Regions from separate parts of the Caballeronia sp. BCC1704 genome, predicted to be linked through region 1. Evidence: predicted binding sites of a transcription regulator. Region 1 holds the regulator's gene; each other region holds the start of a gene.
The links. The regulator FliA, encoded in region 1, starts transcription of late flagellar genes. The targets are predictions, from matches to a motif close to CTAAAGTTTNNNNNNNNNNNGCCGNTA.

Region 1 (3,271 bases):
GAGCGCGTTCTGCATTCCGCGCGAGGGTTCGCCCTTCGTGCCGCAGGACGACGAGGTGCCGGCACTGCTCTCCGCATTGTCCGCGCGCGCCACCACCGAACTGCATGAGGTCCGCTTTGGATAAGTTCGTGCTCGATCAGGCCGAAGGTCTGAGAAGGCTGCTCACGCGAGGCGGTTCGCGCGTGGTGGCGGTGGCGGGCGGGCCGGCGGGCATCGGCTGCACGTCGGCGGTCGTGAATCTGGGCGCGGCGCTGTCCGTGCATGGCAAGGACGTGCTCGTGATCGACGAGCGGGCGAACGCGGCATCCGCTGCGCGCCTCGCCGGAACGTCGGGCGCAGGAGCGCTCGCCGCGGTGATGTCGGGCCGCGAAGCGCTTCAGGACGCGGTGACGCGCACGCCGTTCGGCTTCTCGCTGCTCGCCGCGCCACGCGACGAACGCATCAGCCACGACGCCGCGCAGTGCCGCGCGCTGCTCGACGGTCAGGCGGACATCGTTCTGATCGACGCGCAGCTCGATCGATACGGCGCGCTCTCGTCGCTCGCGGCGCAGGCGCATGACTTTCTCATCGTGACGCGGGTGGCCGCGTCCGCGATCACCGAGGCGTACGCGTGCATCAAGCGTCTGCACTACGCCCATGCGATCGGCCAGTTCCGCGTGCTCGTGAATCACGTGCAGAACCCGGCCGACGCGGCGGTCGCGTTCGACAACCTGTCGGGCGTCGCGAGCCGGTATCTGGCCGTGTCGCTCGTGCAGGCAGGGTATGTGTCCGAGGATGCGCGCGTCACTCGGGCGAAGGAGCTCTCGCGCTGCGTGGTGGAAGCGTTCCCGGCGACAGCCGCGGCGCGCGACTACCGGCAGATCGCGGCGGAGCTTCTGCATTGGCCGATGCGTCCCGCGCCGTCAGGGAGCGAGACGCAGGTCCGGAATGACGCGCGGTTTTCGGTTGGCGAGGCTGACAAGGGCGGACGGGAGACGGGACGCATGGCGTCGATGTTTTCCAGTCATGCATTGACCAGTACGGCGTCGATGTGATCAAGATTAAGGTGACTCAGATGTACAACGCCCAAGGCAAACTCTCACAGTCGGACGTCCTGACTAAATATGCGCCGCTCGTTCGTCGGCTCGGACTTCAGCTCGTCGCCAAGATGCCGGCGAGCGTCGATCTCGACGACCTGATTCAGGCCGGCATGATCGGTCTTCTGGATGCGGCGAGCCGCTACAAGGAAGATCAGGGCGCGCAGTTCGAAACCTACGCGAGCCAGCGCATTCGCGGCGCCATGCTCGACGAACTGCGTGCGAACGACTGGCTGCCGCGCAGCATGCGCAAGACGTCGCGCGAAGTGGAATCGGCGGTGCACAAGGTCGAGCAGAACCTCGGCCGCGCCGCGAGCGAAGTGGAAATCGCCGAGCACATGAAGATGCCGCTCGACGAATATCAGTCGATGCTGCAAGACCTGCACGGCAGCCAGCTGATCTACTACGAAGACTTCGACCGCTCCGCCGACGACGAGCCCTTCCTCGACCGTTATTGCGTCGACCGTTCGGACCCGCTGTCCGCGCTGCTCGACGACAGCCTGCGCGGCGCGTTGATCGAAGCCATCGACAAGCTGCCGGAACGCGAGAAGCTGCTGATGAGCCTCTACTACGAACGCGGCTTGAACCTGCGCGAAATCGGCGCGGTGATGGAAGTGAGCGAATCGCGCGTGTGTCAGCTGCACAGCCAGGCGGTCGCCCGTTTGCGCGCGAAGCTGCGCGAGCAGTCGTGGACGAGCGTCGAGGCGTAATGCGCTAGCCGGCTTCGAAGTCTCGCGCTTCGGCGAACACCGTTTTGCCGATGCCGAGACTTTTCGCGCGATACATCGCGCGGTCGGCGGCGCGCAGCACGGCGTGGATGTCGGCGTGGCGAGCGTCGGCGGCGCTCGACAGCATGCACGCGCCGATGCTCGCCGAGACCGAAACCGGCCGGCCATCCACCGACGTGATCGAAGCGAGCGCCGTGTGAATGCCCTCGGTGATCGCGAGGACGGCCGTGCGGCTCTGCGCCTGAAGCGCGAGCACCACGAACTCGTCGCCGCCCAGGCGCGCCACGGTGTCGCTGTTGGACATGCGGCGGGCGAGCACGTTGGCGAATTGCTGCAATAGCAGGTCGCCGACTGCGTGGCCGTAGGTATCGTTGACTTCCTTGAAGCCGTCGAGGTCGATCAGAAGCAGGACGGTGTCCTGCGTGGCGTCGGACATCGTGCGATTGACGATGTGTTCCAGCGCGTAGCGGTTCGCGAGACCCGTGAGCGGATCGGTCGATGCCTGACGCGCGAGATCGCGATTGGCGTTGCCGAGACGATCGACGAGCACCGTCAGATACACCGATGCCGCCAGCACGCTCAACGCGAGCCCGAGCGCGGCGGACAGGTTAGCGTTCCACCACGGCTGCCAGAGCGCGAGCGCGCCGATGACGGTCATCGCGGTGGCGCAGGAAACGGCGAGCGTGCGCTTGCCGTAACGGCAGCCCGAGCCGATAAGAAACCAGAAAACCACCCACAAGAGCGGCAGCGCGATTTCGCCGCCTGCGGCGAGCGCGGCGCCGACGAGCGCCTGATCGGCGATGGTCGTGACGATGAGCCGCTTCTTCGATGGCGACGCCATCCGGCTGACGATCAGCAGCGTGACCGCGCCGTACACCACATAGAGCCCGACAATTTGCGCGACCAGCGACGCATCGCGCGAAGGGTTAAACCACGCGTACGCAGCATAGGCAAGCAGCACCGCCGCGCCGAGCACGACGCGCAGCGTGGCTTGCTCGCGTTCGGGATGCCGAAGCGCCGCCCATGCGAACGCATGAGGCCAGCGTGGCGGGTGGTGGGCCTGCTGCATGTGAACCCCTCGATTTTGTTTTTGTTCGATCGACGCGGTCGGAATGGGCGCGGTCGGCCGTAGGGTTAACGGCAAAGCGTTGCGTTGCTTGAGTTTCGTGGGGGATGACGACGAAGCGACAGATGTGCGACTTGCCGCGCCCGGCTGGGATCGAACCAGCAAACCTTTGTCTTTCACTATGCCGTTGTAGAGCGTGCAATCAAGGGCCTTCCTGTACGCCGAGCAGCGGTGAATCAGCATGGCCGGTAAAGCCGGTGCCTGTTTCGGCAGACCGGACCGAGCGAGTCAATCTCGATCGGGCGCGTCCGAGTTGCTTGGAGCGCACGCGGAAGCCAGCGCCGTGGAGCCTAACCGAAACCTCGTGTGTGGTGCGCAGCGGCGCGAGCGGATTGCGCAAC
Region 2 (3,271 bases), on a different contig from region 1:
GATCCGGATGCGGCGCCGAATCCCGACGATCCCGACATGCCGGACGGTCCCGATTCCGCGATGCCGCTCGTCCCGGCCGATCCGAAGAACGGCGAGCCGCGCATGTAGCGGCTCGTTGATGTCCGCATGACACGAATGCCCGCGCACCCTTTCGGGCTGCGCGGGCATCGTCGGATAGAAACACGCTAGAGGCTTGTCGTCTGAACCTCGCCGGTTTCCAGCGCCCGTTCGATCAGGGCTTCCTGCTGCGCCTTGCGCACTGCGTCCGCGACGAACGTATCCGGCGCTTCCACTTCCGCCCTGATCGTGCCGATGATGCCATCGGCCTGGACGATGACGAGCGATTCCGCCGAGTCCGCCCGGCTAATGATGACGCGCTGCGGTCCGCCGCCTTCCGCGATGCTCGCGCAAAACTGCATGCGCTCGCCGCCGATCACGTGTTCGAATGTCTGAATCATGGCTGCCTTCTGCGTTGGTTGGACAAAAGCTGACGCAGGCACCGGCGCGCGCGTATGGCAGCGCGCGCCGCTCCCCTCCTGTTGATTGATTCGCGCGGCAGCAGCAGGTTCCACATCACCCGTCAGCGGCGCTCGCCGTGCGCCCGATGGAGTATGCGCGCGGTGGCGTCGTCTGCGGGGAAAAAGGCTTCGATTGCGAGCTCGGAAAGCGTGATATCGACCGGCGTGCCGAACACCGTCGTCGTGCTGATGAGCGACAGCACGCCGAACTCCGTGCGCAAGCGCAGCGGCACGACGACGAGATCGGTTGCGCCGCGTTCGGCGCGTCCCGCGTGCGGCGGCGCGGGATACGCTTCGAGTTCGTCGAGCAGCGCAACGAGCGTCGTGTCGCCTGACGCCTCGATCTGCCGACGCAGCCGCGCGAGCAGATGCGCGCGCCACTCGTGCCAGTTCTCGATGACGCTCGCGAGCCCGCGCGGATGCAGCGCGAGGCGCAGCACGTTGACCGGCGGCGCAAGCAACGACGCATCCGCCGACGCGACGAGCGGCTGCAGTGCGGCGTTGGCGGCGATCATCGTCCAGTGACGATCCACCGCGAGCGCGGGATACGGCTCGTGGCCCTTCAGCACGAGCTCGACGGCACGCCGCGCGGGTTCGAGATCCGGGTCCGCGAGTGGCCGCTCTTTGTACAGCGGCGCATAGCCCGCTGCGAGAAAGAGCGCGTTGCGCTCGCGCAAAGGCACGTCGAGTTGCTCGGCGAGCCGGATCAACATATCGCGGCTCGGCACGGAGCGTCCGGATTCGATAAAGCTCAAGTGGCGCGTCGAAACGTCCGCTATACAGGCAAGCTCGAGCTGACTCATGCGCCTGCGTTGACGCCATTCGCGCAGCAACATGCCGACCGTGGCAGGCGTGATGCCCGGCGCGCGCGACTTCGCTTCTGTGAGTGTCGTGTCCATGCGCCGATGTTAGACGAAGCGCATGGCAGCAATCCATTACCTTGCGCGTAAAGCACGCGCGTAAGTTTTACCTTGGGCGAGGCCGCGTCGAAATGTTTGCGGGCGCCACCCTAAATGTCGGCGTGTACTGCGCCGTTAAAAAGCCCAGCATCATGCAGACAATGCATTGCGAGCCGTGCGTGTTTCGCTAACGAGCGCGCACGGCTCGCAACGCCCGGACATTTGCGGAGAAATCATGTTTGTCGTTATCGGATGGGTAGTCGTCATCGGCTCCGTGATCGGGAGCTTCATGGGGGTCGGCGGTCACCTGGCAGCCCTCGTTCAGCCTTTCGAATTGCTGTGTATTTTCGGCGCGGCCATCGGGGCTTTCGTCGTATCGAACCCCACGTCCACGCTCAAGAAGACCTTGCAGGCGCTGCCGAAGGTATTCAAAGGCGGCGGGTACACCAAAGAGAAATACCTCTCGCTCATCGCGTTGCTGTACGAACTGCTGCAAAAGGCCCGCAAGGAAGGAATGATGGCGCTCGAAGCAGACGTCGACGCGCCCGAGTCCAGCCCGGTCTTTCAGAAGTACGAACACGTGATGGCGGATCATCACCTGCTCGACTTCATCGTCGATTATCTGCGCATGATGTCGGCGGGCAACGTGAACGCGCTCGAATTGCAGGACCTGATGGACGAGGAACTGGAGACGCATCACACGGAAAGCGCGGTGGCCGCGAACGCCATTCAGAAGATGGCCGATGGCTTGCCGGCATTCGGCATCGTCGCCGCGGTGATGGGCGTGGTGCATACGATGGGCTCGGTGGGCGCCGCGCCCGCCGTGCTCGGCGAGATGATCGCGGGCGCGCTGGTCGGCACGTTCCTCGGCATCTTGCTCGCATACGGCTTCATCGGCCCGCTCGCGGACCTGCTCAACGCGAAGGGCGCCGCAGAAGCCAAGCCGTTCCAGTGCGTGAAGTCCGTGCTGCTCGCATCGATGAACGGCTACGCGCCGACGGTCGCTGTCGAGTTCGGCCGCAAGGTGCTCTTCACGGCGGACCGTCCGAGCTTCAAGGAACTGGACGACGCCGTGCGCGCCACCAAGTCGCCGAAGTCGGCCTGACCCGCGCCTGCGTAGACACAAGGAGTATCGTTCATGGCTGAAAGACCGTCACGCGACCCGTTGCAATCCGTGCTCGCGCCCACTGTCGTCGTGCGTCGCAAGAAGAAGGGCGGCGGCCACGGCGGCCATCATGGCGGCGCGTGGAAGATCGCCTACGCGGACTTCGTGACCGCAATGATGGCGTTCTTCCTCTTGATGTGGCTGCTCGGCTCGACGTCGAAGTACGACAAGGAAGGCATCGAGCAATACTTCAATACGCCGCTCTCGGCGCTGTTCGGCAACGAAGGCGGCGCCTCCGCGCATACGAGCGTCGTCAACGGCGGCGGCAAGGATCTGTCGAGCTCGCGTCCCGGCGAAGCCAACAAGAGCCAGACGCAGCCCGTGCCGCCTTCGGTCGCGCGCGCGGCCGTCGCTGTCGACGACATGCAGCGTCTGCAACAGTTGAAGCAAAAGCTGACCGCGCTGATCGAGAACACGCCGGCATTGCGCGCGTTCAAGGATCAGATCCGCATTGCGATCACGAGCGAAGGCTTGCGCATCGAGATCGTCGATTCACTCAAGCGGCCGATGTTCGCATCGGGCAGCTCGAAGCTCGAAAGCTATGTGACGACGATTCTGTCGAACATCGGCGCATCGCTCAACGACGTGGACAATCGCGTGTCGATTGCAGGCCATACGGATGCCGTGCCCTACTCCGGCAATCAGAAAGGCTATTCGAACTGGGAACTGTCGAGCGAGCGCGCGAACGC
Region 3 (3,271 bases), on a different contig from region 1:
CCATCATGTCTGTCGTGGTGCTGGTAGGCATGCAATTCTGCTGGTTCTGGATAATGGCCGGTGAAAGACCGCGCCAGCAAATGCACGGCTTCGCGCAAGGACTCGTGCTTGCGTTGCACGCGGCAAACGGCGAGACGGTAAGCGGTAAAGAACTCGCGCCGGCCATGCGCGTGCGATCCGTTTCGGCCGAACTCGATCCGACGCATGTGAAGCTGCATCAATCGAACGCGCCGCCGTTAAGAGACCTGATCAGAGAACTGAGCGCAGCATTGCCGCCCGGCACCGCGATGGCGTTCGATGACGAACGCCCGCCTCATCTCTGGGTCCGGTTTCCGGGCAAGCCATCGTGGCTCGTCGTGCCGATGGACACGCCGCCGCCTCCGCGCCATATCCTCGAAACGCTCTCGTTGTTGACCGCGGCGATCGTTCTGTCCGTGCTCGTCGCATGGCAGATGCAACGCCCGCTATCTGGACTTGCGCGCACGGCTCGCGCTTTCGGATCAGGAGGACGCCCGCCGGCCGAGCCGCAGCGAGGACCGCAGGAAGTTCGCGAGCTGATCGGCGCGTTCAACGACATGATGCGGCGGCTCAACGAAGCGGACGACAATCAGGCGGTCATGCTTGCCGGGCTCGGGCATGATCTCAAAGCGCCGCTCACGCGGCTTAAACTGCGCGCCACGCTTCTCGCGTGCGACACCGAGCGCGGCGAATTGCTTCGCGACATCGACTCGCTCGCCAACGTCGTCCAGCAATTTCTCGAATTCGCGGGCCAGCCCGTCGAGAAGGGCGAACCGGTCGGCGTTGATGCGTTTCTTCGCGAGCAGTTTCCCGCGTCTCATGATCCTGATGAAGAACGCCTTTTCTCGCTGGACCTGCGCGCGGGTCCGGCGTTCACGCTGCCTGCGGGCATGCTGGATCGCGTCGTGACGAACCTCGTCGACAACGCGTTAGAGCATGGCGCGCCGCCGATCGAAATAGCGACGGCGCTGCAGGAAAACCACTGGATGATCTCGGTGCGCGACCACGGGGCCGGCATTCCCGAAGGGCAGCTCGCCGCGGCAATGAAACCGTTCGTCCGGCTCGATCCGGCGCGCGGCAGTCAGGGACATAGCGGACTCGGGCTTGCCATCGTGTCGCGACTGACACGTGAGCATGGCGGTACCTGCGAGATCGGCAACGAGCCGGGCGGCGGCTTTCGTGTGCGGATCGCGATTCCGGTCAACGCGAGCGGACTTTGAGCGAGACGAACGTCTGGCCGCTCTCGCGAGCAGACGACGCAGCCAGGACTGCTGCTTCTACGAGTCCGGGAGTCGCGCGTCGCTGTCTGAGTCCGGTCGATACCGGAAGAATCGCGGCGCGGCGGCAGAGCACACAGCCGCACCGGCAAAATTGGCGTCTGGTTAGCGCGATGCCGCCGGCAGGAGATCGCGTGCCGTACCCAGCATGCCGTCCGCGACGGCCGCCGAGTCGATCTTGTAGGTCCCGTCTCTCAATGCGGCCTTGATGGATTCCACCTTGGCCGTATCGATATCGGAAGCGTGGGAAGAGAACGCGGCAGTCGACGACAGGCTGATGGTCGAGCCTTCGGTCGCTGCCGGTGCGACCGGCTGCGCGGTGCCGGCGCTGAGCTTGGCACTGGTACTCGCCGCCCGCTTCACGGTGATTTGGTTCGAGGAATCTGCGCTTTTGAAGGTCTGGATGTTCATGGTTTCGGTTCTCGCTGGCTTTAATGCTTAACGGTGCCTGCGTTGAAACCTTTACCATCCGAAGCGCTTGCCGATCCCGCGAAAACCTTGGCATTCTCCCGGAAGCCCTACACAGCAAGGCTTCCGGGCAACTGCAACAGTTTGAAACAAAGTGTAAAAGAGGCCAATCACGCGTTCATGAAGACGGCACCGAACACGGATGCGCCGCGATCTGCCGGCGCGGCGGTTTGTTGAAGCGGCGCGATCTGGGCCAGCTTGTCAGCGAGCGCCGCTTCGGAGAACGGCTTGACCACATAGCCGTTCGCACCGGCGCGAATCGCCGCGATGACATTCTCGCGCCGGGTCTCGGCCGTCACCATCAGGACCGGAACGTCGGCGTGATCCTCGGACTTGCGAATCTCCTGCAAGAGGGTCAGCCCGTCCATGTTCGGCATGTTCCAGTCGGTGATGATGAGATCGAACCGCTGTGTTTTGAGCTTCTCGAGCGCTGCCACGCCATCCACTGCTTCGTCGATGAGCGTATAGCCGATCGCCTTGAGCATCTTTCGAATCAAACTGCGCATGGTGGTCAAGTCATCGACTACCAGCAAACGCATTTCCGTCTTAACCATCTGTCAATCCTTTCTCTTTGTACTGTCCCGCGCATGGCCCCGCACCCAGCCATGCGAGAGGGCTAGCTCGCTACGTGCTCGGGCAACGCGAGGTGTCGCCCGGCGGACCGCCACTCGATCGAAGGAATTCGTCCAGCTCGAAACAAGCCTTGACGACTGCCTCGATCGCCTCTTGTGCGATATCGTTTTCCATCGCCGCCAGCCGACGGCGAAGCTCATGCAGTTGCTTGACCATGTCACCCACCTCGTTCCGGATAAGAAACTCGCCCTGCGATTCTTCGTGGCAAGGCGAGGTTGCGTGAGTCGGCGCCGCCGGATCCGCGCGCCGGTTTGTCAGCCGCACGGCAGCACCCGTCCGGCTCAGAACGTCGACCAGTCGCCGTCAGCGGTCGCCGCGACCGCCACCGACGGACTCGCCGCACGCGTCACCGCCGGCGCTTTTTTCGCGAGCGGCGGTCGCGCCGGCTTGTGTTCGTAGCTGGCGGTCGTCGGCGCGGCGAACGACTGCGTCGTGCGGAACACGGCAACGGCGGCGGTCAGATGCTTCGCCTGGTCCTCCATCGAGCCGGCCGCTGCCGCCGCTTCTTCGACGAGCGCCGCGTTTTGCTGCGTGACTTCGTCCATCTGCGAGATGGCCTGATTCACCTGCTCGATGCCGCGGCTCTGTTCGTTCGACGCCGATGCGATCTCGCCCATGATGTCGGTCACGCGCTTGATCGCGGTGCCCACGCGCTGCATGGTGTCGCCGGCTCGCGCCACCAGTTCGGTTCCGGCCTGCACCCGGCTGCCCGACGTTTCGATCAGTTCCTTGATCTCCTTGGCCGCCGCCGACGAGCGCTGCGCGAGACTGCGCACTTCGCTCGCCACGACGGCGAAGCCCCGGCCTTGCTCGCCGGCTCGCGCCGCTTCCACCGCGGCATTGAGCGCGAGGATGTTGGTCTGGAACGCGATCCC

Region 2: motA (flagellar motor stator protein MotA) is a predicted target of FliA. The motif match lies at 1,529-1,555, and genes of this name have one in related genera.
Region 3: flgM (flagellar biosynthesis anti-sigma factor FlgM) is a predicted target of FliA. The motif match lies at 1,735-1,761, and genes of this name have one in related genera.

What each region holds. Positions count from the first base shown of each region.
Region 1 covers NZ_CADFFT010000001.1:217,518-220,788, reverse strand. Annotated here, with positions in the region: gene flhF (flagellar biosynthesis protein FlhF) at 1-124, shown strand, start outside; gene HWX53_RS01040 (MinD/ParA family protein) at 117-1,034, shown strand; gene HWX53_RS01035 (RNA polymerase sigma factor FliA) at 1,055-1,786, shown strand; gene HWX53_RS01030 (GGDEF domain-containing protein) at 1,791-2,873, opposite strand; gene HWX53_RS01025 (histidine kinase dimerization/phospho-acceptor domain-containing protein) at 3,073-3,271, opposite strand, start outside.
Region 2 covers NZ_CADFFT010000002.1:747,102-750,372, reverse strand. Annotated here, with positions in the region: gene HWX53_RS13080 (hypothetical protein) at 1-108, shown strand, start outside; gene HWX53_RS13075 (hypothetical protein) at 186-458, opposite strand; gene HWX53_RS13070 (helix-turn-helix transcriptional regulator) at 581-1,417, opposite strand; gene motA (flagellar motor stator protein MotA) at 1,653-2,522, shown strand; gene motB (flagellar motor protein MotB) at 2,556-3,271, shown strand, end outside.
Region 3 covers NZ_CADFFT010000003.1:852,016-855,286, reverse strand. Annotated here, with positions in the region: gene HWX53_RS19465 (ATP-binding protein) at 1-1,238, shown strand, start outside; gene flgM (flagellar biosynthesis anti-sigma factor FlgM) at 1,401-1,706, opposite strand; gene HWX53_RS19455 (response regulator) at 1,874-2,317, opposite strand; gene HWX53_RS19450 (hypothetical protein) at 2,388-2,552, opposite strand; gene HWX53_RS27960 (methyl-accepting chemotaxis protein) at 2,678-3,271, opposite strand, start outside.